Regions from separate parts of the Shewanella sp. UCD-FRSSP16_17 genome, predicted to be linked through region 3. Evidence: predicted binding sites of a transcription regulator. Region 3 holds the regulator's gene; each other region holds the start of a gene.
The links. Region 3 encodes sigma-54, which starts transcription at its own class of promoters, with help from an activator protein. Its sites were predicted from a motif close to GTTGGCACGNNNNTNGNNT; they were not measured.
Positions count from the first base shown of each region.

Region 1: glnA (glutamate--ammonia ligase) is a predicted target of sigma-54. The motif match lies at 6,075-6,093, and genes of this name have one in related genera.
Region 2: flgA (flagellar basal body P-ring formation chaperone FlgA) is a predicted target of sigma-54. The motif match lies at 2,296-2,314, and genes of this name have one in related genera.

Region 1 covers NZ_LZFV01000046.1:140,983-149,313, reverse strand. The annotation lists gene A9267_RS17785 (outer membrane protein) at 1-53, shown strand, start outside; gene glnG (nitrogen regulation protein NR(I)) at 145-1,560, opposite strand; gene glnL (nitrogen regulation protein NR(II)) at 1,591-2,628, opposite strand; gene A9267_RS17770 (DUF4124 domain-containing protein) at 2,761-3,303, opposite strand; gene ppnP (pyrimidine/purine nucleoside phosphorylase) at 3,395-3,706, opposite strand; gene typA (translational GTPase TypA) at 3,898-5,715, opposite strand; gene glnA (glutamate--ammonia ligase) at 6,186-7,595, shown strand; gene A9267_RS17750 (carbohydrate-binding family V/XII) at 7,783-8,331, shown strand, end outside.
Region 2 covers NZ_LZFV01000002.1:161,463-169,793, reverse strand. The annotation lists gene A9267_RS05650 (LPP20 family lipoprotein) at 1-374, shown strand, start outside; gene A9267_RS05645 (flagella synthesis protein FlgN) at 518-943, opposite strand; gene flgM (flagellar biosynthesis anti-sigma factor FlgM) at 1,025-1,354, opposite strand; gene flgA (flagellar basal body P-ring formation chaperone FlgA) at 1,427-2,149, opposite strand; gene A9267_RS05630 (chemotaxis protein CheV) at 2,449-3,369, shown strand; gene A9267_RS05625 (CheR family methyltransferase) at 3,523-4,356, shown strand; gene flgB (flagellar basal body rod protein FlgB) at 4,506-4,904, shown strand; gene flgC (flagellar basal body rod protein FlgC) at 4,907-5,323, shown strand; gene flgD (flagellar hook assembly protein FlgD) at 5,348-6,118, shown strand; gene flgE (flagellar hook protein FlgE) at 6,194-7,558, shown strand; gene flgF (flagellar basal-body rod protein FlgF) at 7,765-8,331, shown strand, end outside.
Region 3 covers NZ_LZFV01000024.1:204,110-212,440, reverse strand. The annotation lists gene A9267_RS12380 (calcium/sodium antiporter) at 194-1,156, shown strand; gene A9267_RS12375 (KpsF/GutQ family sugar-phosphate isomerase) at 1,225-2,202, shown strand; gene kdsC (3-deoxy-manno-octulosonate-8-phosphatase KdsC) at 2,204-2,767, shown strand; gene lptC (LPS export ABC transporter periplasmic protein LptC) at 2,764-3,324, shown strand; partial or broken gene lptA (lipopolysaccharide transport periplasmic protein LptA) at 3,389-3,934, shown strand; gene lptB (LPS export ABC transporter ATP-binding protein) at 4,129-4,860, shown strand; gene A9267_RS12350 (RNA polymerase factor sigma-54) at 5,065-6,549, shown strand; gene hpf (ribosome hibernation promoting factor) at 6,574-6,861, shown strand; gene ptsN (PTS IIA-like nitrogen regulatory protein PtsN) at 6,864-7,307, shown strand; gene rapZ (RNase adapter RapZ) at 7,304-8,149, shown strand; gene A9267_RS12330 (HPr family phosphocarrier protein) at 8,152-8,331, shown strand, end outside.

The DNA.
Region 1 (8,331 bases), on a different contig from region 3:
ATATTGATGCAGATACTTCGCAGTTAGCATTAGGGCTGCATTACCAGTTTTAAACTGAGTGGTCTTTAGTATAAAAAGATAAAGCGAGTGTAAATAAAGAAGGATAGCTTTCGCTATCCTTTTTGTTTTAACTCTTGTCGTAAATTAATCCATTTCTAATTCTTTGAGTTTACGCGTGAGGGTGTTTCGCCCCCAGCCTAAACGTTTTGCCGCTTCTTGCTTATGACCTTGAGTATGCTTGAGCGCTGTTTTTAATAATATCCGCTCAAAGGCTGGTTGCACTTCTGTGAGCAAATCACTTTCACCCGCTGATAGCTTTTCATCAATCCATTGGGTTAATGCCACTTGCCAATCTGAAACACCGTCAGTTCTTTCACCTGAAGCGACTGGGTCTTTAAGTAACTCAGCGGGTAAATCCTGAGGCAAAATCTCTTGGCCTGAGGCCATCACCGTTAACCAGCGACAAGTATTTTCAAGTTGTCTAACATTACCGGGCCAAGGTAATTGCTCTAATTTGGTTGCTGTTTCTTTTGTCAGTACTTTTGGCTCTACACCGATTTCTTTTGCTGCAGAAATCAAAAAATGGGTGGCCAATTGAGCAATATCTTCACGACGCTGCGACAGTGGTGGTAGGTGAACTCGAATCACGTTTAAGCGGTGAAATAAATCTTCACGAAAATCGCCTTTTTGCACCAATAATTCTAAGTCTTGGTGTGTTGCGGCAATAATCCGCACATCGACTTGTACTGCCACATGGCCGCCGACGCGATAGAACTGCCCATCGGCAAGAACACGTAAAAGGCGGGTTTGCACATCAAGTGGCATGTCGCCAATTTCATCTAAAAACAGAGTTCCGCCATTGGCTTGTTCAAAGCGACCTTGGCGGACATTGGCTGCACCAGTAAAGGCGCCTTTTTCATGACCAAATAGTTCAGACTCTATTAGGTCTTTTGGAATAGCAGCCATGTTCAATGCGATAAAAGGGCTATCTTTACGAGGGCTGTGTTTATGCAGTGCGCCAGCAACCAGTTCTTTACCAGTACCAGATTGACCATTAATTAATACACTAATGGATGAACGAGATAGGCGACCAATCGCACGGAATACCTCCTGCATTGAAGGTGCTTCGCCAATGATCTCAGGGGTTTTCACCACTTCGGGTTCTTCAGCTGGCGGAGGGACTTGTTCGGTTGCATGAGTCAGTGCACGTTCCACTAACGCAATGGCTTCATCAATATCAAATGGTTTTGGTAAATACTCAAATGCCCCCGCTTGGTAAGCGCTGACGGCACTGTCTAAATCAGAGTGCGCCGTCATGATAATGACTGGAATATGCGGGTAGTGCATTTGTAAGCGATCAAGCAAGGTTAAGCCATCAGTTCCAGGCATGCGGATATCTGACACAATCACAATAGGCTGTGAGATTTCTAATGCTTGCCATAATGATTCGGCCGCAGCGAAGCTGGCAGTAGAAATCTTGGCACCCAGTAGGGCTCTTTCTAATACCCAGCGAATAGAACTATCATCGTCGAGGATCCAAACTTGTTCGCTTATACTCATGTTACTTCCTCAATAGCCATCAATGGCATGTTATTGTAATGGCAGGATAATGGTGAATTCTGTGTGCCCTGGTGCCGATACGCAATCAATGCGACCTCCATGTAATCGTGCAATATTATGCGCAATCGATAAGCCTAAACCTGAGCCGTCCTCTCTGCCTGTTACCATTGGATAAAACAATGTATCCAGTAGTTCTGCCGGGATCCCAGGTCCGTTATCAATAATCGATAGCGCCAATACTAATTTGAACCTTTGAGTGCCAATAGTGACTTGATGCTGGGTTCTACTTCTAATGAGTATTTCGCCACCGGTTTTCTCAAGCGCCTGAGTGGCATTTTGTACTATGTTAAGCACGGCTTGTTGCAGTTGATCAGGATCCATATTCATATCGGGAATGGATGGATCGTAATCTCGCGCTAACGTGACATTATCCGGTAGGGTTAACTCAATCAGTTTTAAGACTTTTTGCACTACTTGGTGGATATTGTGTTCGGTATGCTGGGTAGGACGCTGTGGTCCCAATAGCTTATCAACCAAGTTTCTTAGCCTATCGGCTTGCTCAATAATTAGATCGGTGAACTCTTTTAATTGCGGCTCAGCTAACTCACGTGAAAGTAACTGGGCTGCACCTCTGAGGCCGCCTAATGGGTTTTTAATTTCATGGGCAAGGTTGCGCACTAAGAATTGCGCAGCTTGTTGTTGGGCATCTAAGTTTAGTTGCTGGTGGATACGATGTTGCTGATCGACTTGTCTTAGCTCGAGCAGACTTAAGTCATCTTCATGCTCCATGGGGATCAAGGTGATATCAATAATGTGGTGCACACCGTCAAGGGTTATTAACGCAGCAGTATTAACTGTAATCCCTTGGCTGGCTTTTACCGAATCAATTAAGAGTTCAGATTCTACTCCCATAAACTGATAGAGTTCAGGCAAACGCTGTTCTCGCAATTTATTTACACTGATCCCTAACAACTGCTCAGCTGCCGCATTGGCATAATGAGGCATCAGCTTGCTATCGATAACAAGAACAGCGGTAACTAAATGATTCAGCAGATTATTTGTATCCATCAATTGTCCTGCATATTGAAGTTGCACCACCATGTTGCACCAGTATGGTGCACTAAGCAACTTATTCTACATCGACAATCAATTTAATAATCTTTTAATATTGTTTCTCTATCTATATGAAAAACAATATTTTTATTCAGTCCTAGGTGTTGGTCTAGGTTTATTAAGAATGGAAGCCTGATGTAGAAATATCTTTCTAGCAGAACTTGATGCAAGGACTTTGCCGTTTTGGGTCAAAATCTTAACGACAAGATTATGTTCACCGCGATTTACTTCAGTGACATTGAAGATTGCACTGGATTGAGGCTGACCATAAAGAATGTCGTCAATATACAGTGCAAGTAAATAACCATTGGGTAGTTCTGGCGCCGCACTGGCGACAACAGTGAAGTTTCCTTGGTTACTTCTGATGGTTTCTTCTTGAGTGGGATTAACGATTCTCACCCTGTAGGTAACCGCTTCAGCTGGTTTTGTATTGGAATCCACTTCGGCAGGAACACGAACAGAAATGCTATTTTGCGTATTTTGATTGAGCTCTACTGTTTCGGCATTTTCCCTTGGCTCGTCGCTGTAGTGGACTTTACCATTCTCATCTACCCAGCGATAAACCGTTGCATGGCTGCTTGAGAGGACAATACTGGTTAAAATGAGACTAATGATTAAGACTAAGCGCATGTGGGATTCCTTCACCTTTGGCGTTCAACACATTAATACTAGCTTCTTTTTAACATAAAATCAGCAATTACTGATGAACTGCTGACGCTAATTACTTGTACTGGCAGCGATATTCACTGATTTCGTTAGTGCGAATTTTAAAGTTAACATTGGCATCTAATTCAAATAATTCGCCTGCTTTGACGGTTGTCCAATCTGTGGCATGAGGTAATAACACCTCAAACTTACCAGAAGTGATGTTCATGATTTCAGCTTGGCTGGTATCAAAGTTATATTCACCAGGTAGCACAACCCCAAGGGTTTGATGACTACCATCAGTAAAATGAATTGTGCGGCTGATGACTTTACCATCAAAGTAAATATTGGCTTGATTAGCCACGTTAACATTTTGAATCACAGACATTTTGCGATATTCCAACCTAAGAGATAATAAGTAGGGGTGAATATATATTCGTTTAAAGTGAATATAAAGACTGTTAGGTTATAGGTTAGATGAAATCAGTTTTTTATTTGCTGTACTGGTACTTATTAGAATTACAGGCAATAAAAAACCCGCCTGAGCGGGTTTTCATATTCAAATTACGTTAGCTAAACTTAGCTACCTGAGCGGCTAGCACGCTTACGGTCATTTTCTGTTAAATGACGCTTACGAACACGAATATTTTCAGGTGTTACTTCAACTAACTCATCATCATCGATGAACTCAAGTGCTTGCTCAAGTGTCATTTGGATGTGCGGAGTTAACACTTGTGCTTCATCTGTACCTGATGCACGCATGTTGGTTAGCTGCTTACCTTTCAGACAGTTAACAGTTAAGTCGTTAGAACGTGAATGAATACCAATCACTTGACCTTCGTAAACTTCTGCAGCGTGACCGATTAATAGACGACCACGGTCTTGTAAACCGAATAATGCGAATGTTAGGGCTTTACCTGTTGCATTAGAAATCAATACACCGTTAGCACGTTGACCGATATCACCGCCTTTCACTGGACCGTAATGGTCGAATGAATGGTAGATAAGACCTGTACCAGAAGTTGCAGTCATGAACTCAGTTTGGAAACCGATTAAGCCACGGCTAGGAATGATGAAGTCGATACGTACACGACCTTTACCATCTAGTTGTAGATCTTTCATGTCACCTTTACGCATACCTAATTTTTCAATTACGGTGCCTTGGTGCTCTTCTTCAACGTCAACAGTTAATGTTTCGAATGGCTCGCACATCTCACCGTCGATTTCTTTGGTGATAACTTCTGGACGAGATACTGCTAATTCGTAACCTTCACGACGCATGTTTTCAATTAAGATCGAAAGGTGAAGCTCACCACGACCAGAAACACGGAAACGATCTGGAGAATCAGTTTCTTCAACACGTAGTGCAACGTTGTGGACGAGTTCTTGTTCTAGACGCTCAAGGATATTACGTGAAGTAACGTACTTACCTTCTTTACCTGCGAACGGAGAAGTGTTCACTTGGAAAGTCATTGTTAACGTTGGCTCATCAACTGATAATGCAGGTAATGCTTCAACTTGGTTAACACCACAAACAGTGTCAGAAATCTGTAAGTTACCTAAACCGGTAATCGCAACGATATCGCCGGCGTTGGCTTCAGCAACTTCGTGACGGTCTAGACCCATGTAACCTAATACTTGGCCCATTTTACCGTTACGAGTTTTACCTTCAGCATCAACGATTGTGACTTGCTGGTTAGTTTTAACACTACCACGCTTAATACGACCAACACCGATAACACCTACGTATGAGTTGTAATCAAGTTGAGAGATTTGCATTTGGAACTCACCTTCAGCATCCGCATCAGGAGAAGAAACCTTCTCAACAATCGCTTGGAAAAGCGGTGTCATGTCTTCGCTTGTTTCTTCAGGATCAAGCGTCGCGAAACCGTTTAATGCAGAAGCATAAACGATAGGGAAATCTAACTGTTCGTCAGTTGCACCTAAGTTGTCGAATAAGTCGAATACTTGGTCGATAACCCAATCAGGACGTGCACCTGGGCGGTCAATCTTGTTGATAACAACGATTGGCTTAAGGCCTTGTGCGAATGCCTTTTTAGTAACAAAGCGAGTTTGAGGCATTGGGCCGTCAACTGCGTCTACTAATAATAAAACTGAATCTACCATAGATAGAACACGTTCTACTTCACCACCGAAATCGGCGTGACCAGGAGTGTCTACGATGTTAATACGGTAGTCGTTCCATTTGATGGCAGTGTTTTTTGCCAGAATGGTGATACCACGTTCTTTTTCAAGATCGTTAGAATCCATTACACGTTCTGCGGCTTCGCCTCGACTTTCAAGGGTGCCTGACTGAGCCAATAGCTTGTCTACCAAGGTCGTTTTGCCATGGTCAACGTGAGCAATAATGGCGATGTTACGTAAATTCTCTAACACGGATAAAACCTCTATACCATCAAATAAAAAATAGGAGTTTATAGGGCTGATAAGTATAGCCACTATAAAAAAGCGTGCCATTCTACTCCACCGAGCGCCGAGTAGATAGGATTATTTTTGAACAGGTCGTTTTTAATAAAAAATTAAACACTAAAGATAGAAGATAAAAACGAAAAAGGATCATACTGCCGCAATAAAATGACGCTTTAATGAACTAGATCAATTCATGCGCTAAAAACCCTGCACCGAAATGGACTTTTGCACCAATTGTGATCATAGTGGTGCACCGTATTTGTGCAATATGGCTTTTTCTATGGCTAGTGATTTTTTTATTAAGCTTTAAATCAATCACTTACCTTTCTGGCATGGAAATAGCTTTTAATTGAACAAATTCGCAAAGCAGATAGTTTGTCTGACGAATAACAAGATTATATTAAGGGACAACCCTTTACCCTACCGGAGGCTTAAGAATGTCAGTTGAATCAATATTAAAACAAATTGAAGAACTAGAAGTTAAGTTCGTAGATTTACGTTTTACAGACACTAAAGGTAAAGAGCAGCACGTCTCTATTCCTTCTCATCAAGTAAACGAAGATTTCTTTGAAGATGGCAAAATGTTCGATGGTTCATCTATCAACGGTTGGAAAGGTATTAACGAATCTGACATGGTATTGATGCCAGATCCTTCTTCTTTCTTACTTGATCCGTTTACTGAAGAAGTGACTGGTCTTATTCGTTGTGACATTTTAGAACCTTCTACTATGACAGGTTATGAGCGTGACCCACGTTCAATCGCTAAGAAAGCAGAAGAGTACTTAAAATCTACCGGTATTGCTGACACAGTTTTAATTGGTCCAGAGCCAGAGTTCTTCTTATTTGACGACGTTAAGTTTGGTACTGACATGTCAGGTACTTTCGTAAAAGTTGACGCGAAAGAAGCGGCATGGAACTCAGGTACTAGCTACGAAGATGGTAACACGGGTCACCGTCCATTCGTTAAAGGTGGTTACTTCCCAGTTGCACCAGTTGATTCATCACAAGACATTCGTAGTGCAATGTGTCTAATTCTTGAAGAATTAGGTCAAGTAGTTGAAGCGCATCACCACGAAGTTGCTACAGCGGGTCAAAACGAAATTGCGACACGTTTCAACACGCTTTCAAACAAAGCTGATGAAATCCAAATTATGAAGTATGTTGTTCATAACACTGCTCATGCATACGGTAAAACTGCGACATTCATGCCTAAGCCAATTGTTGGTGATAACGGTAGTGGTATGCACGTTCACCAATCTTTAGCTAAAGATGGCGTTAACTTATTCTCTGGCGATAAATATGCAGGTTTAAGTGAAACTGCACTTTACTACATTGGTGGTATCATCAAGCACGCTCGTGCATTGAATGCATTCACTAACCCAAGTACTAACTCATACAAGCGTCTTGTTCCACATTTCGAAGCGCCTGTAATGCTTGCATATTCTGCTCGTAACCGTAGTGCTTCAATCCGTATCCCAGTGGTACCAAGCCCGAAAGCTCGTCGTATTGAAACACGTTTCCCAGATCCAACCGCTAACCCATACTTAGCATTCTCTGCATTGCTAATGGCTGGTCTTGACGGTATCCAAAACAAGATTCACCCAGGTGAAGCAATGGATAAAGATCTATATGACCTACCTGCTGAAGAAGCGGCTGAGATCCCACAAGTTGCAACGTCTCTAGAGAATGCTCTTGAAAACTTAGCAGCTGACCACGAATTCTTAACTAAAGGTGATGTATTCAGTAAAGACTTTATCGAGTCTTACATTGCACTTAAGTCTGAAGAATGTGAGCAAGTATCTCGTACTACTCACCCAATGGAATTCCAACTTTACTACAGCTTATAAGCCTTAGCTTAACGCTCATGTAAATTGGCCATCGGCTAAATTCGAAGCCCTTGATGATAATCATCAAGGGCTTTTTTGTTACAGCTTTATTATTTCAATCTCTAACGTAAAAAAAAGATAAAGATTGTTTAAAATTTCTTCAATTATGCTAGCGTTAAAGGTATAGAAGCATCGCCAAGGAATTGTTATGAAAGAAAAACTACCAAGAGTGTTTATCAAATTAATGTGTATTTTAGTGTGTTGTCTTTCATCCTTTTCTGCAATGGCTCTCGAATGGCCTCAAGAAGTCGAAACTAAGCTAGGTACGTTAGTGGTATATCAGCCACAACCAGAGTCTCTTAATGGCAATGTATTGCAAAGTCGTGCTGCTATGTCGTTTGAAGTGAAAGATCAAGCAGACCCAGTATTTGGCGCTTTTTGGTTTAGTGCCAGAATCGATACTAATGACGATGTCACCACTGTGCGTAATATTCAGGTGACTGAAGTCCGCTGGCCGTCATCAACTGAAGAAGATCAGCAAACCTTTACCGATACGGTATCTGAAGCATTAGCGAGCACCAGCTTTGAAATCTCAATGGCACGCCTTTCTGCCAGTTTAGAAACTGCAGACCAAGTTAAACGCAGTTTAGATAATATTAAAAATGACGCGCCAGAAATTATTTTCAGCTCAAGGCTGAGTGTGTTGCTGTCTTATGATGGCGAACCTCAATTCCGTGATATCGACAATAGTGATTAC
Region 2 (8,331 bases), on a different contig from region 3:
AAACAGAAGCGCCAGATCAGTTCCCTAAGTTAACTGCAATTGGTTATGCGCCTTTAGCGACTCAGCCTGCGAAAGAGCAGTCACATAAAGTTCTAATGGCCATGCAAGCGTCAAAAATCGCGGCATATCGAGAATTAGCCGAGCAGGTATATGGTCAACAGATTGATGCTCATAGCCAAATGAGCGACTGGATGCTCAATAACGAAACCGTTTCTGCCAATGTGTCAGGAATGATTAAAGGGGCGAAAGTCGTAAAAAGCTATCCTGCGGGGGATATGTATGTGACCGAGTTAGAGCTGGATTTTGCTCAGGTGTGGGATCTTTATCAGCAACAAAACCGCCCCCGTCGTGTAAAAGAAGTGACATACTTTTAATGTAAATTCCGACAAACATAAAAAAACCGCCAATAAAGGCGGTTTTTTTATGTTTGTCATTAACGATGATGTTTTGCCATTGGAGAAATTGCAGTTGACCTAGGATGAACTGTCTACATGGCTTAAATTGATATTAGCTTAACTTAGGCTTTTAGGTTTTGGCCTAAAGATGAAATTGTCGACGTTCGGCCTTTGTCGTTATAAGTTAAACTGGTGGCATTTCTACTCATTTGCATGGCTTGAGAAAAGCGGTTTAAGCTCGCGATATTCAGTTCGATTAAGCTAGCATTTTGATTATTGATGTCTTTACACTCTTCGAGAATGGTTTTAGCTTCAGCGACTTTCTCAATGAGTTTAGGCTCTGAATTGAGCAAAGATTTATCAGGATGATTAGCTAATTTCTCATCATTTTGTTGAAGCGTATTCAAACACGCCACTTTTTCGCGTGCAAGTGCTAACAAGGTGTCGGCATCTTGATCTGCTAAGGCTTGCTTTTCTGCAGATACAAGTTTTTTCAGCGACGACAAAGTGCCGTGCTGAAAAGATAACAGCTGTAGTAATTCATTCATAATTTACTCTTTATAAAAACCCACATCATAACGACAAGGCGTAATGCGATGATGATTGTTTATCCAAGAGCAGGTATGACGCTACTCTTGGTCGAAATTTAGTCCGCTCATGTCAGCTTCAAAGCTTGCAATATTCGCCGCTAATTTTTCAGGGTCGACTTTATAACGTCCCTCTGAAATGGCTGACTTTATTGCATCAACTTTGCTTTGATCAATTTCAGGTAAAGATGCCATGTTAGTTTGGGCTCCTTGCAGCTGCTGTGCTTGCGAGGTAATGCTGACCGAATCACTTTTAATAGGTGCGGCCTGTTGCCCAGCTGACTCGGCAGCTTTTGGGGCAGCACCTGAGTCACGATTAGTACGCAACTGAGTGTGTGATGCTGTTTTAAGATTGTTAATATCAATTGCCATTTTAGGCTCCAGCGTAATTTATGGTTTTCCTAACAGGCTATCGACCCTGGTGGAAAAAACTTTAGGAATATTTTACATCCTAACTTCAACTTCGCCAACTCCTGTGACAATGACATCTAATCGTCTGTTTGAGTTGGCATTTCTGACTCTTATTGCATCGCCTATATTGCCATCTCTTAATGCTTCACCAGCTGTTTTTATTTCAAAGCTATTTGTTTTTGCGTAAATGGATACCGAATCCCCCTTACAGACAAAACATAGGTTATTATTCAGCAATGGGGCTTTCGCTGCGACACGTCTTTTAGAGCGGGTGCCGATTATGTTGCTTGTGTTTGAGAAAAACTGTCCTCGGATACTGTGTTGGTCAACGTAATTAATTTCGATGGCTTCAGGAGTGATGAGCTCACCTTTTTCAATGATGCCAATTGCGGTGACGACGGGATACATGACTTCGACTTTAACCGATAAGTACATTTGCCAAGGGTAATCGTAGTCTGGGCTGATGCAGCTAATTTTAACGGTATTGGTTCGGTTAATCGGTCGGTCGCTTGCCATAGCAACAGAAAGAGGAGGGTAACAAGCGGGTGGCGTTAACCTTCCTTCTAAGCTTTGGGGAATGATATTCACTTTCGCATTGGGGTTGGCATTTGGACTGGTTGCAATTTTTTTTGCAACTGTCTCTTTAGCTAGCTCGGTGATGGTCGATAAAGTATAGGTAATAGTGCTTTGTTCACTGGCAAAAACCGGTAAATGAATGCAAAGAATGAGCAATAACAGTAATGTGTTTTTCTTCATATCTTGTTTCTAGCGGTGGTGGCCAGAATACCTCTATACTTTTAAGTTAAGCTAACAACGCTTTGATTTTGGATAAATGGTTATCGGGCAAATAAAGCGTCATAAGTTTGACTTTTTTGGCTTGAAAGCACCGATACGGTTTAAATAAGCAATAAGTATGCCTATTACCTAAATGCGATAGTCATCGCGACATAAATAATTGCAGCGTATGCTACAATTTGACAAATATGGCTTATGGTCGCTTTAAGTCATAAGTAATAAAGTCCTTAGGGGCAGTATAAATAAAACAAGGCAGGGTTATGTCGAGTATTCTTGAGTCAGTTAATAAACGTACGCAGCTTGTAGGTCAAAACAGATTAGAGTTGTTACTATTTAAGTTGAATGGACGTCAGCGTTTTGGCATTAATGTATTTAAAGTAAAAGAAGTGCTGCAATGTCCTCCGTTAACGACATTACCTCGTTTGAGTCCGCTGATTAAAGGTATTGCCCATATCCGTGGTTCAACCATCTCTGTGATTGATTTGAGTGCTGCAACAGGTGGGCGTCCTCTTACATCGACAGAGAATTGTTTTATTATCATTGCAGAATACAACCGAAGTATTCAAGGGTTCCTAGTCAGTTCAGTTGAACGTATTATCAATATGAACTGGGAATCGATTATGCCACCACCACAAGGGGCTGGGCGTAACTCTTATTTAACTGCGGTAACTGAAATCGAAGGTGAATTGGTTGAGATTTTAGATGTTGAAAAAATCTTAGACGAAATATCACCTGTTAAGACTGAAATCAGTGAAGAAGCTAATGAAGCGTTAACCATTGATCGTGACCAGCATTATCACATCATGGTCATTGATGATTCTGCAGTGGCCCGTAAACAAATTATTCGTTCGCTTGAGTCGCTTAATTTGCAAATTGATACCGCCATTGATGGTAAAGATGCGCTAGAAAAGCTTAAAGCGATTGCGACTGAGATGGATAATGTTGCTGAAGAAATACCTTTGATTATTTCGGATATCGAAATGCCAGAAATGGATGGTTATACCTTAACGGCTGAAATTAGAGACGATCCTAAGTTGAAAGACATTAAAGTGGTACTTCATACATCCCTTAGTGGTGTATTTAACCAAGCAATGGTTGAGAAAGTGGGTGCCAATGACTTTATCGCCAAGTTTAATCCAGATGAATTAGCATCTGCTGTAAATAAACACCTAATTTTATAAGCAATATTGATAAGTCTGACTATGATTAAATAGATAGTCAGACAGTTATTGTGAGCAATACGTTGTGCTTGTCGATAGTCGTGATAAGTTAATAAAAGTAACCTGTTCACTCTGAAGTGACGCTAGTGTCATTTCTTATAATAGGATGTAAATGTGACGAATAAATCACTCGCTGAAGCAGAATATAATCAGTTTAAGCTCTTTTTAGAACAGCACAGCGGCATTGTATTAGGTGACAACAAGCAATATTTAGTAAGAAGCCGATTAGCTCCTTTGATGGGTAAATATGATTTGCCGTCATTATCAGAAGTGGTTAAAAGGTCGATGAAGCCAACGGAAAGGCATTTAAGGGCGGAAGTCATTGATGCAATGACAACGAATGAGACCTTGTGGTTTAGGGACAAATATCCGTTCGAGTTGCTCAATAATGCGTTATTACCTGAATACAGTCGCTTAGGAAGACCGTTAAAAATTTGGTCTGCTGCTTGTTCTTCAGGCCAAGAGCCTTATTCGCTTGCGATGACGATTTTGGAATACCAGCAACGTAAACCAGGCGCATTACCGGGTAATGCAACCATTCAAGCGACAGATTTATCTCCGTCAATGCTTGAGCGTTGTAAAAATGCTGAATACGATAGTTTAGCCCTCGCTAGAGGGTTATCACCTGAGCGTAAGCGCCAATTTTTTGATCCTTTGCCTTCCGGTAACATGAAAGTAAAAGATAATGTAAAGCGTTTGGTAAACTTTAGGGCACACAATCTTCTTGAAAGTTATAGCCTTTTAGGAAAGTTTGATATTATTTTTTGCCGTAATGTTCTGATTTATTTTGCCCCAGAGGCAAAAGCAAAAATATTGCGGCAATTTGCTGCCGCTTTAAACCCTAACGGTATTTTGTTTTTAGGGGCGTCAGAGTCTATCTCGGGATTAACGGACGAGTTCAATATGGTTAGGTGCAACCCTGGTATATATTACCAGAAGAAGAGTTAACTATAATCTATTGTAATAGTTGAATATTTTTATTTATTAATGCCAGCATTCGTTGGCATTTTCATTTTTATCATTTCATTTCTAATAATCTAATTTTTTTGGCATAAGCTTTGCTTTAATTCTGTCAGTTAGCTGGTGGAGGCAATTTTATGGCGATTAATTTTGAAAATGGTTTAGGTATACATCAATACTCTTTGGGCATACGTGCACAACGGGCTGAAGTGCTATCCAGCAACATCGCCAATGCTAATACGCCAGGTTATAAAGCTCGAGATGTCGACTTTGCTGCTGCAATGAACAGCGCACGCGCTAAGCAAAGTGGATTACAGATGAGTCAAACAACTGACAAACATTTCGACTTGAAAGCGTTAAGCCAGGAAAACGTAAAGTTTAGAGTGCCTAATCAACCAGATACAGGTGATGGCAACACCGTTGATTCTCAACAAGAACAAGCGGCCTTTATGCAGAATTCCTTGGAATATCAAATGTCACTGGGTTTTCTTGAAAGCAAGTTCTCAGGCATGCGTAAAGCTATTAGAGGTGATTAATCATGAGTCTATTTAATATTTTTAATGTGTCGGGTTCTGGTATGTCAGCACAATCAGTGCGACTTAATACTACCGCCAGTAACATTGCCAATGCTGATTCAGTTTCCAGTAGTGTTGATCAAACTTATAAGGCTCGTCACCCGATTTTTGAAGCCGAAATGGCCAAAGCAAGCCATGAGCAAAATAGTTCTCACAGTGTCAGTGTTAAGGGCATTGTTGAAAGTGATAAACCGTTATTAAAGGAGTTTTCTCCTGATCATCCTATGGCTGATGGTGACGGCTTTATTTACAAACCGAATGTCAATGTGATGGAAGAGATGGCGGATATGATTTCAGCATCTCGTTCTTATCAAATGAATGTCCAAGTGGCTGATGCGGCAAAATCTATGCTGCAACAAACACTTCGTATGGGTAAGTAATATGAATTTTGTGGGGGGTAAAAGATGAGCCTCATTAATCCTTACAGCAGTCAGTCTTTACCACAGACTCAATCTGCTAGTAGTACTGGTATTGCATCCAATACACAAGAAACAGCCAGTACGGGGAATGCATTTTTAGACAGTGTGGCCTTACAAGGAGAGCCAGAAACACCTGAACCTAATAGCCAGGAACTGACTCAATCAGATTTCTTTGCTTTATTGAGTCAACAGTTATCAATGCAAGATCCATTTAAGCCTGTTGAAAACGATCAAATGATTTCGCAAATGGCATCATTCTCAACCGTTGACGGTATTGCCAAGTTGAATGAAGAAATTCTCAACTTAAATAACTTAACGAGTTCGAGTCAGGCGCTGCAGGCTTCAAGTTTAGTAGGCCGTAAAGTGTTAATTCCGTCTGATACGGGGCACATATCGTCAGATAGTCCAGAAGTCAATGGCGTGATAAGTACACCAACTTCTATCGATACGATAACAGTCAGTATTGAAGATGAAAGTGGCCAAGTTATTAAAACCTTTGAAGTTGACGGCTCTGCTGGCGGTAACATTGATGTGTCATGGGATGGGCTAGATAAAAATGGCGACCCAGCTCCTGAAGGCAATTACGCGATAAAAGCGAACGGCAAAATTGATGGAAAATCAGAAGATTTAGCAGTATCGACCTATGCGCATGTGACGAGCGTGTCACTGGGTAACACCACAACAGGGGCAATATTAAACCTACGTGGTATTGGTGGTATTCAGTTGTCAGATGTCTTAGCTGTCACTGAAAGTTAATTAGCTTATCAAATTTAAAGCTGGCAGCTGTGGCAGTCAGTAAAACAAACAGAATGAGTAGGAAAGGGGTGAATTATGTCGTTTAACATTGCTTTGAGTGGTATTTCTGCAGCTCAAAAAGATCTCAATACCACTGCGAATAACATTGCTAACGTTAACACCGTAGGCTTTAAAGAATCTCGTGCCGAGTTTGCTGACGTATATGCTAATTCAATTTTCTCAAACAGCAAAACTGCTGTCGGTGGCGGTGCGACAACGACACAGGTTGCACAGCAATTTCAGCAAGGCAGTTTACAGTTTACTAGTAACTCTTTAGATATGGCGATAAGTGGCGGTGGTTTCTTTGTGACATCATCAGGTGTGGGAGTTCAAGATCACGCATTCACTCGTGCTGGCGCATTTAAAGTTAACTCAGAAAGTTACATGACTGATTCAGCTGGTAACTATTTACAAGGGTTCCCAGTCGATGCTGACGGTAACTCTACCTCGGTTAGTTTAACGACGACTCAACCAATTAAGATCCCTGATACGGCAGGTAGCCCAGTAAAAACTGAGAATATTGGCCTACAAATGAACCTTGATGTGGGTGAAACGCCATTAGATCCTGCTAACTTTGATCCCAACGATCCTGACACGTTTAATAAATCGACTTCAGTGACGATTTATGACTCACTTGGTGAATCGCACATTATGACCACCTATTTTGTTAAGCCGACAGAAGGGGCTTATACCGGTGAAAGTAATTGGGTTGCATTCTATGCTGTAGATGGCAAACAAGTTGATATTGACCAAGCAAATGGTGGTTCATACGGCGCTGATACGACTGGTGACGGTGTTGCTGATACGACAAGGTTTGCTGAAAATGCATCAGGTTGGAAAGGCTCGGTATTAAAGTTCAATGATGCGGGCGCATATACAGGCTCAGATCCTGCGGTGGTTGAAACTGTTGAGCTGGGTGTTAATGGTGCTAACGTATTAGGCCCTGGCGCTGATGGCAGTCAAAAAGTCACCGTTGGATTTAATAACCCAACTCAATATGCATCTCCATTTGAAGTGACTGAGTTAACTCAAGATGGTACAACCGTCGGTCGTTTGACTAACGTAGGTATTGGCGAAGATGGCTTAGTGACAGCAAGTTACAGTAACGGTTCGACTGAACCATTAGCTCGAGTTGCTTTGGTTCGTTTTGCTAACGAGCAAGGTTTAACCCAAGTGGGTAATACTTCTTGGAAAGCCAGCTTAGATTCTGGTTCAGCGCTAGCAGGTGAAGCAAATAGTGGTACCTTTGGTAGTATTCGTTCATCAGCACTTGAACAATCTAACGTTGATTTGACCACTGAGTTAGTGGATTTGATTTCTGCACAACGTAACTTCCAAGCGAACTCTCGTACACTTGAAGTGAATAACACGTTAAATCAGTCGATTCTTCAAATTCGATAAGTTTGACTTGTTTTGACAAAGAGTTGCCGCAACGGCAACTCTTTGCCTTTTCGTTTTTTGCCTCTTATTGTTTTTCTTTTCACTTCCTGCTTTTCAAATACATTTCATTTAGTTAGCCATTCTCTATTCACAATTTATATATTGGCACACTCATTGCTAGTTCTAGTTATATCTTTAGTTATGTAAAAAGTTTGACGGAGCGGCAGATGGACAAATTACTGTATGTTGCCATGAGTGGGGCAAAGCAAAATATGAATGCTTTGGCTGTTCGTGCCAATAATTTAGCCAATGCGAATACCGATGGTTTTAAAGCTGATTTGGCTCAAGCTCGCTCTATGCAAGCATTTGGGGAAGGCTTACCGACACGTGTCTTTTCTATGACTGAAAGCCCTGGGCAAAATTTTAGTTCAGGCCCAATTAAAACTACGGGTCGTGATTTAGACATTGCGATTAAAGATAAAGGTTGGATTGCAGTGCAAGGTGCTGATGGCGGCGAAGCGTATACCCGCTCCGGTAGTCTAAGTTTTGACAGTACAGGCTTATTAACTAATGGTCGAGGCAACCCTGTTATGGGAGAGGCTGGACCGATAGTTTTGCCACTACCAATCGACAAAGTTCAAATCTCGCCTGATGGCATTATTTCTGTAAGACCTCAGGGCGCAACTGCGGATGTGGTTGAAGAAGTGGCCCGAATTAAATTAGTTAATCCATCAAATGAAGAAATGATGCGTGGTGAAGATGGGTTATTTAGGCTGACTTCGGGCTTAAATGCG
Region 3 (8,331 bases):
ATTTGGAATCGGATATTGAAGAAATAATAGCCTTCCTGGCGCATGTGGTGTAGAGCTGAATTGTACGAAATTGTGTAAGAACCTACAACAAATCAATCACCATGAGTTACAATCCACAACAATTATCGCATCAGCTCATATTTTTGTTAAAATCCTGCACAAATATCGCTATTAACACACGTTTTGGAACCACATGCTTTTTAATATTTTAATGCTAATCGCTGGATTAGGCGTATTAGTTTGGAGCGCAGATCGCTTCGTATATGGCGCAGCCGCTTTCGCTAGAAACCTTGGCCTACCTCCAATGCTGATTGGATTAACCATTGTGGCCATGGGAAGTTCTGCTCCTGAAATGTTTGTGGCTGCAACAGCGTCGATGGAAGGGATGAGCAATACTGCCGTTGGAAATGTTCTAGGTTCAAATGTTGCTAACATCACCTTAATTCTTGGTATTACAGCACTATTAGGTGCTATATCAGTTAGCTCACAAACCCTTAAACGTGAAATTCCGTTAATGTTAGCGGCAACTGTGTTAGCCGGATACCTCATTCATGACGGTATGCTAACCCGATTTGAAGGCACAGTGCTTTTGGTCGCTTTCTTCTCGTTAATGGGTTATTTCATCTGGCAAGCACTGAGAAATAAGCAAATAGATCCATTATCTGACGAATCTGATGCAGAGATCCCTAAAAATGTACCTACATTACATGCTATTATCTGGATTATTGTTGGCATGGTTTTGCTACCGCTTTCTGCTGACTGGATGGTAACCGGCGCGGTAGGCATTGCAAAGACATTTGGGTTATCAGATTTAGTCATTGGTTTAACCATTATTGCAGTGGGAACAAGCTTGCCTGAATTAGCAGCATGCGTAGCTGGCGTATTAAAAAAAGAAGATGATCTCGCAATTGGTAACATTGTGGGTTCGAATCTGTTTAATATCCTAGCGGTACTTGCTATACCAGGATTGATTGCCCCAGGGGAAATAGATGCCAATGCTGCTGGCCGTGATTTTTACATGACACTTGGTACCAGTGCAGCCCTTGCTGTGCTCGTATTATCAAGTGGAGCGAAGAAACAATTAACTCGCTGGCATGGCGCCATATTATTAGTCGTCTTTATTGCGTACCAGATTGTCTTATTTCAATCTCAATAACGGGGCATAAAGATGGGTCACTCACCATTGTTAAAGACTCATTAGCATTGGAAAAAAACGAGAAACATATGATAAATCAAACACAGTTGCGTCAATGGGGTCGTCAAGTCATTGATATTGAAAAAACAGCGTTAGATAACTTATATCAGTACGTTGATTCAGATGCCTTTGGCCAAGCTTGTGAACTAATTTTGCAGTGCAAAGGTAAAGTGATTGTCATGGGCATGGGTAAATCAGGCCACATTGGCAATAAGATTTCAGCCACCTTGGCCAGCACAGGAACGCCTGCATTTTTTGTTCACCCAGGTGAAGCAAGCCATGGTGACCTAGGTGCACTGGCTAAAAATGATATTATCTTAGCAATTTCTAACTCTGGTGAGTCGAGTGAAATTTTAACCTTGCTACCCGTTATTCAGCGCATGGGTGTTCCAGTGATTGCGATCACGGGTAAGCCTGAATCTAACATGGCGCGATTATCTAAACTGCATCTTTGCATTGAAGTACCAGAAGAAGCTTGTCCATTAGGATTGGCGCCTACTTCAAGCACTACCGCAACCTTGGTAATGGGAGATGCCCTAGCCGTCGCATTATTGCAAGCCAGAGGCTTTACTCGTGATGATTTTGCATTATCACACCCAGGTGGATCATTAGGACGTAAACTCTTACTTAAAGTATCAGACGTCATGCATCAAGGAAGCGATGTTCCGCAAGTTAATAGCCAGGTTTGCATCACTGAGTCACTATACGAAATATCCAATAAAGGACTAGGCATGACTGCCGTTATTGATGATAACCAACAGTTAGTCGGTATCTTCACCGATGGTGATTTACGCCGAGTGATTGATGCCGAAGTCAATTTACGCACCACGCCAATCTCACAAGTGATGACCCCTAATTGCATTACCATCAGAGCTGATATTTTAGCAGCACAGGCCTTACAAGTGATGGATGAAAAAAGTATCAACGGCTTAATTGTTGTTGATGAAAATCAACGCCCAATTGGCGCACTTAATATGCTTGATATGGTAAAAGCAGGAGTCATTTAATATGTCGAATAGTCAAGTTCATCAAGGATTATATGGCCCTGTATCAGACGATATTTGGCAACGCGCTAAAAAAATCAAACTCCTGATCTGTGATGTTGATGGGGTCTTTTCTGACGGGCGTATATATTTAAGTAACGCAGGCGAAGAGTTGAAAGCTTTCCATACCCGTGATGGTTACGGTATTCGATCGATTTTAACTAGCGGTATCAGTGTTGCCGTTATCACAGGCCGAAAGTCTGCCATTGTCGAAAATCGAATGACGGCGCTAGGTGTTAGCCATATCTATCAAGGGGTAGACGATAAGCTCACACCATTTAAAGAGTTACTCAGTATTTATAATGTAACGCCAGATGAAGTTGCCTATATCGGTGATGACATGGTTGATTTACCCGTTATGAAAGAAGTGGGCTTAGCTGTTTGCGTAGCAGATGGTCACCCATACGTAAAACAACATTGCCAAATGATCACTCGCATTAATGGCGGTAACGGCGCTTTACGTGAGTTAACTGATTTACTGCTTGTTAGCCAAGACAAATTCGAAACAGCCCACGGAATGAGTATATGAGCCGTACCACCCTCGCTATTCTCGGCTTCTTTGGTGCAGCATTAGTTTTATACTGGCAAGTGCAAGTGAAGCGTAGTCAAATGGAAGCCAATAAGCTTCCCGATCCCGCGCGTCCAGAATTCATCGCTAATGACTTACGAAGCACAGAATTTAACGAGCAAGGATTAGTACAAAGCCGGGTGTCAGCAAAACACATGGAACACTTTCAGCAAACCAATGAAACCCTATTCACTGAGCCTGTATACCTTATCTATCCAGAAAACGGCGAAGCTGAGTGGCAATTAACCGCTGAATTAGGCAAGCTTAATAAAGAAACTGGTAAAGTGGTGCTAGAAAAAAATGTTATTATTGATGCAATAAACATCAATGAACCAGTACAATCGCTAACCACAAGTATGCTTGCGTTAGATTTAAATACCATGATCATGACGTCTGATCGACAGATTAATGTCTCAGGACAAGATTTTAAAATACAAGGCTTAGGCCTTTATGCTGATTTAAATGCCGAAGAGTTAGAGCTTTTAAGTCAGGTAGAAGGAACATATGAAGCAAAGTAAAACACTGACATTTTCACTCAATAAGCTTATGAAAACAGACTTTATTAGAAAAAGTATTCTGGGTATGAGCCTAATGGGATTGAGCTTAGTGACAGTCACCGGCGTTCATGCCAAAGAAGGTGATTTACAACAAGAGCTTAAAGTTGCTGCCGTCAGCCAAAAAGCAGATATTAAAAACAACCAAGTGATTTTCTTCGGCCCAGTGAATGTGACGCAAGGCACCATTAATATTAATGCCGATCAATTACGTGCATTCAGTGAAGAATCGGGTGGCAAAAAAACCATGATTGCGACAGGTAATCCAGCCACATTCTCACAAGAACTCGATGATGGCCGTATCGGTACCGCAAGTGCAAACGAAATAAAATATGAGCTTTCGACCAGTATTTTAACCTTAAAAGGCAATGCAAAACTTGACCAAGCAGGCAGTCAGGTTACTGGCAATCTCATTAGCTATAATATTGATAAACAGCAACTGATCGCTGAAAGCACAGGTGAAGGAAAAGACAGAGTTATCACAATTTTTCAGCCAGAAAATTACCCTGACTTGAATAAAGAAAACGAAGAACTTGATAACTCAGACGAAGCGCCGTTAGAAAATAATGATTCGCTTGATAACCCAGATGCTGATACGACTGACAATGCATCTAACAATGTAACTGAGAATCAAACAGTGACTCCTGAGGCAAATGCTGTTGAAACTAACACTGATGCCCTCCTTGAATCAGTCACCCCTCAAGAATCTGATATTCAAAACTCAACCAATGCAGACATAACGACCCCTGCGGCAGAGCAAAAGCAATAATGACACAAATTACCTTAACAGCTGAGAACTTAGCAAAAAGCTATAAAAGCCGCCAAGTTGTCAAAAACGTTAGCCTAACCGTTAAAACGGGTCAGATTGTTGGTCTTTTAGGGCCAAATGGTGCAGGTAAAACCACAACCTTTTATATGGTTGTTGGCTTAGTCAAAAGCGATAAAGGTCGTATTTTGATTGATTCTGACGACTTGACTGCAGACCCAATGCATTTACGTGCTCGTAAAGGTATTGGTTACTTACCTCAAGAAGCCAGTATTTTTAGAAAACTCACTGTGCACGATAACATCATGGCAGTGCTGCAAACCCGTAAAACCTTATCGAGTGAGCAACGAATCGAAGAGTTAGAGCACTTATTAGAAGAGTTCAATATTACCCATATTCGTGACAGCCAAGGTATGGCTCTATCAGGTGGTGAACGTCGACGTGTAGAAATAGCACGCGCTTTAGCCGCCAATCCTAAGTTTATTTTATTAGATGAACCATTTGCGGGTGTTGATCCTATCTCTGTGATAGATATTAAGAAAATTATTCAACAACTAAAAAATCGTGGTCTTGGCGTATTGATTACCGACCATAATGTCCGTGAAACACTTGATGTATGTGAGCGTGCGTATATTGTCAGCCACGGAGATTTAATTGCTGAAGGTACGCCTGCTGAGATCTTAGACAATCAGCAAGTCAGGTCAGTATACTTAGGTGAGCAATTCAAGCTATAGTTAGCATTCTTTAGTGTACAAGCATGGCATTTTCGCGGCCAACCAGTCCCACTTTTTAGCGTTATACACTAGACTCAAAACGTAACGCTAATTTTTGGCAAAGTAGAACCCAAGTTCGGTTAAAGTCTAGCTAACACTTACAAAAGTGCTAGACCCATAACATTGTAGTCGCGATGATGAAATTCAATTAGGGATAAGCGGTAAATGAAAGCCTCACTCCAACTTAAAATGGGTCAACACCTGACAATGACCCCGCAGTTGCAACAAGCCATTCGCTTATTGCAACTTTCCTCTTTGGAGCTACAGCAAGAAATTCAGCAAGCACTTGACTCAAATCCTCTTCTTGAGCTTGAGGATGAGTTTGCCAAAGCAAAAGAACCAGTCAAAGACAATGCTCAGCAAACTGACACCGATTTTAGCGATAACAGCCAAGTCAGCGTAGAAAAAGACACCTCATCAGTCGATACCACAGAGTCACTTACGAAAGAGTCCATGCCTGAAGACTTACCAATGGATACCACTTGGGATGAAGTCTACACCGCCTCTCCTAACTCAGGTTCTGGCGCTGTAAGCCGTGATGACGATATGCCATTTCAAGGTGAAACGACTGAAGGTTTGTACGAACATTTAGAATGGCAAAAAAACTTAACCCCATTTTCTGAAAATGACCTCGCCATTGCGACAGCCATCATCGACGCAATTGATGATAGAGGTTACTTAACCCAATCAACAGAAGATATTCTCGATGCACTCGGTCTTGAGGATATTGAACTTGATGAGGTTGAAGCCGTATTAAAGCGTGTACAACATTTTGATCCAGTGGGTGTCGCTGCAAGAAATTTAAGCGAATGTTTGATGATTCAATTGGGACAATACCCAAGCGAAATCCCTTGCATAGAAAATGTAAAATTACTGATATCTGAACACCTAGATTTAATAGCAGGCCGTGATTTCAGATTACTAATGCGTAAAACCAAGCTTAAAGAAGATGATTTACGCGAAGCGATTCAATTTATCCAAACACTGAACCCTCGCCCAGGGTTACAAATTACTCCAATCAAAGATGAGTACGTCATCCCAGATGTCACAGTGTTTAAAAAGAATGGCCGTTGGGTCGTTGAATTAAACCCAGATAATATGCCTAAAATAGGCGTAAATCAGCAATATGCGGCCATGGCAAAAGGCTCAGCCAATCAAGCTGACAGCCAATTCATTCGCGGTCACTTACAAGAAGCCAAATGGTTTATTAAAAGTATTGAAAGCCGCAATGAAACCCTGTTAAAAGTGGCAAATTGTATTGTTCAATTCCAGCAAGGTTTCTTTGAGTTCGGCGAAGAAGCCATGAAGCCTATGGTATTAAATGATATTGCCGAAGCGGTAGAGATGCATGAATCGACCATCTCACGGGTTACAACTCAAAAATATATGCACACCCCTCGCGGCCTTTTTGAACTAAAATACTTCTTCTCTAGCCACGTAAGTACCGATGATGGCGGAGAGTGTTCTTCTACAGCAATCAGAGCCTTTATCAAAAAGCTGGTCGCCGCAGAAAACCAGAAAAAGCCACTTAGCGATAGTAAAATGGCGACGCTACTGGCAGAACAAGGGATCAATGTTGCTCGGCGTACGATCGCCAAATATCGTGAAGCAATGCTCATCCCTCCCTCAAACCAACGCAAAAGCTTATAAGCCTTTGTTATTGGAGGATGATCTATGCAAATTAACCTGACTGGACACCATATCGAAATTACTCAATCTTTACGTGAGTATGTGCAAACTAAGTTTTCAAAGCTTGAACGTCACTTCGAACAGATCAATAATGTTCACGTTGTGCTCAATGTACAAAAGTTACAACAGATTGCCGAAGCTAAATTGCACCTCAAAGGAGGTGAAGTTTTTGCCGTATCTCAAAACGCAGATATGTATGTCGCAATTGACGCCCTGATAGACAAATTAGACCGTCAGGTAATTAAACACAAAGAGAAGTTAATTAAACACTAACGATGGAACTTCGCACCATCCTGCAGCCGGCGTGCACTACCTGTGCCACTCCGGGCAGTAAGAAAAAGGTACTGGAACTTATCAGCAATTTAATGGCTGACCAGTACCCTACTCTATCTTCACAAGCTATTTTCGAAAGTTTAATAGCACGTGAAAAAATGGGTAGCACAGGTATCGGCAATGGCATTGCGATTCCACATGGGCGTTTAGACGACATTGAATCGCCGATCGCTATTTTGATCAAATGTGAAGAAGCTATCGACTTTGATGCTATTGATAAGAAGCCAGTAGACATTTTATTTGCCTTATTGGTTCCTTCTGAGCAATGTCAGCAACACTTAAGCACGTTATCAAGTATGGCTGAGAAATTAAGCGATAAACTCATCCTTAAAAGACTTCGAAAGAGTCATGACGCTACAGAACTGTATCAGGTTATTACTGCATGAAACTTGTCATCGTATCAGGACGATCGGGCTCAGGTAAGTCAGTTGCTTTAAGAGTGTTAGAGGATTTAGGTTATTACTGTGTTGATAACCTGCCTCTCCCACTGATTGGCAGCCTACTAGAGCAGCTAAAAGGAAATAACGAACTTGTCGCCATCAGTGTTGATGTGCGTAATATCGAAGAGCAAGGCAAAGTATTAGAGCAGCAAATCGCTTTGTTGTCCGACGATACCACGATCATTAGTTTATTTTTAAATGCCAATGATCAAGTACTGCTTAAACGATACAGTGAAACACGTCGATTACACCCGCTGTCAAAAAATCAAATCTCATTACAAGAAGCGATTCAACTTGAAGGTCGATTGCTCGAGCCAATCGCCAAAATGGTTGATCACTACATCGACACATCTCAGCTGAATATTTACGATTTGAGCGATCAAGTCCGACAAATTCTTATGGGCAGTGTTGATAAAGAATTAGTCATTCACTTTGAATCATTTGGATTCAAGCACGGTATGCCTACTGAAGCCGACTTTATGTTTGATGTCCGCTTTTTGCCAAACCCACATTGGGAGCCAGAGTTAAGACCATTAACGGGTCTTGATCAACCAGTACAAGAATTCTTAGGCAGACAACCCCTAGTCAATAAGTTCATCTGGCAGATTGAGAATTTATTTGATACTTGGATGCCGCACCTTGAGCGCAATAATCGCAGTTACCTTACCATCGCGATTGGCTGCACAGGTGGACAGCATCGCTCGGTTTATATTGCAGATCAACTCACACAGCGCTTCAGTAACAGTAAACACCAAGTTAGCGCTCGTCACCGAGAGCTAAACCTGTGACGATGAATATCTCCAGAGAAATCACCATCAGTAATAAACTTGGGCTTCATGCTCGAGCGGCAACAAAATTAGCTATATTGGCTACGGAATTTAAAGCCAGCATTACCTTGATTCAAGGTGACAAACAAGCCAGCGCTGCGAGTGTGTTAGGGTTGTTAATGCTAGAAAGTGGTATAGGGAAA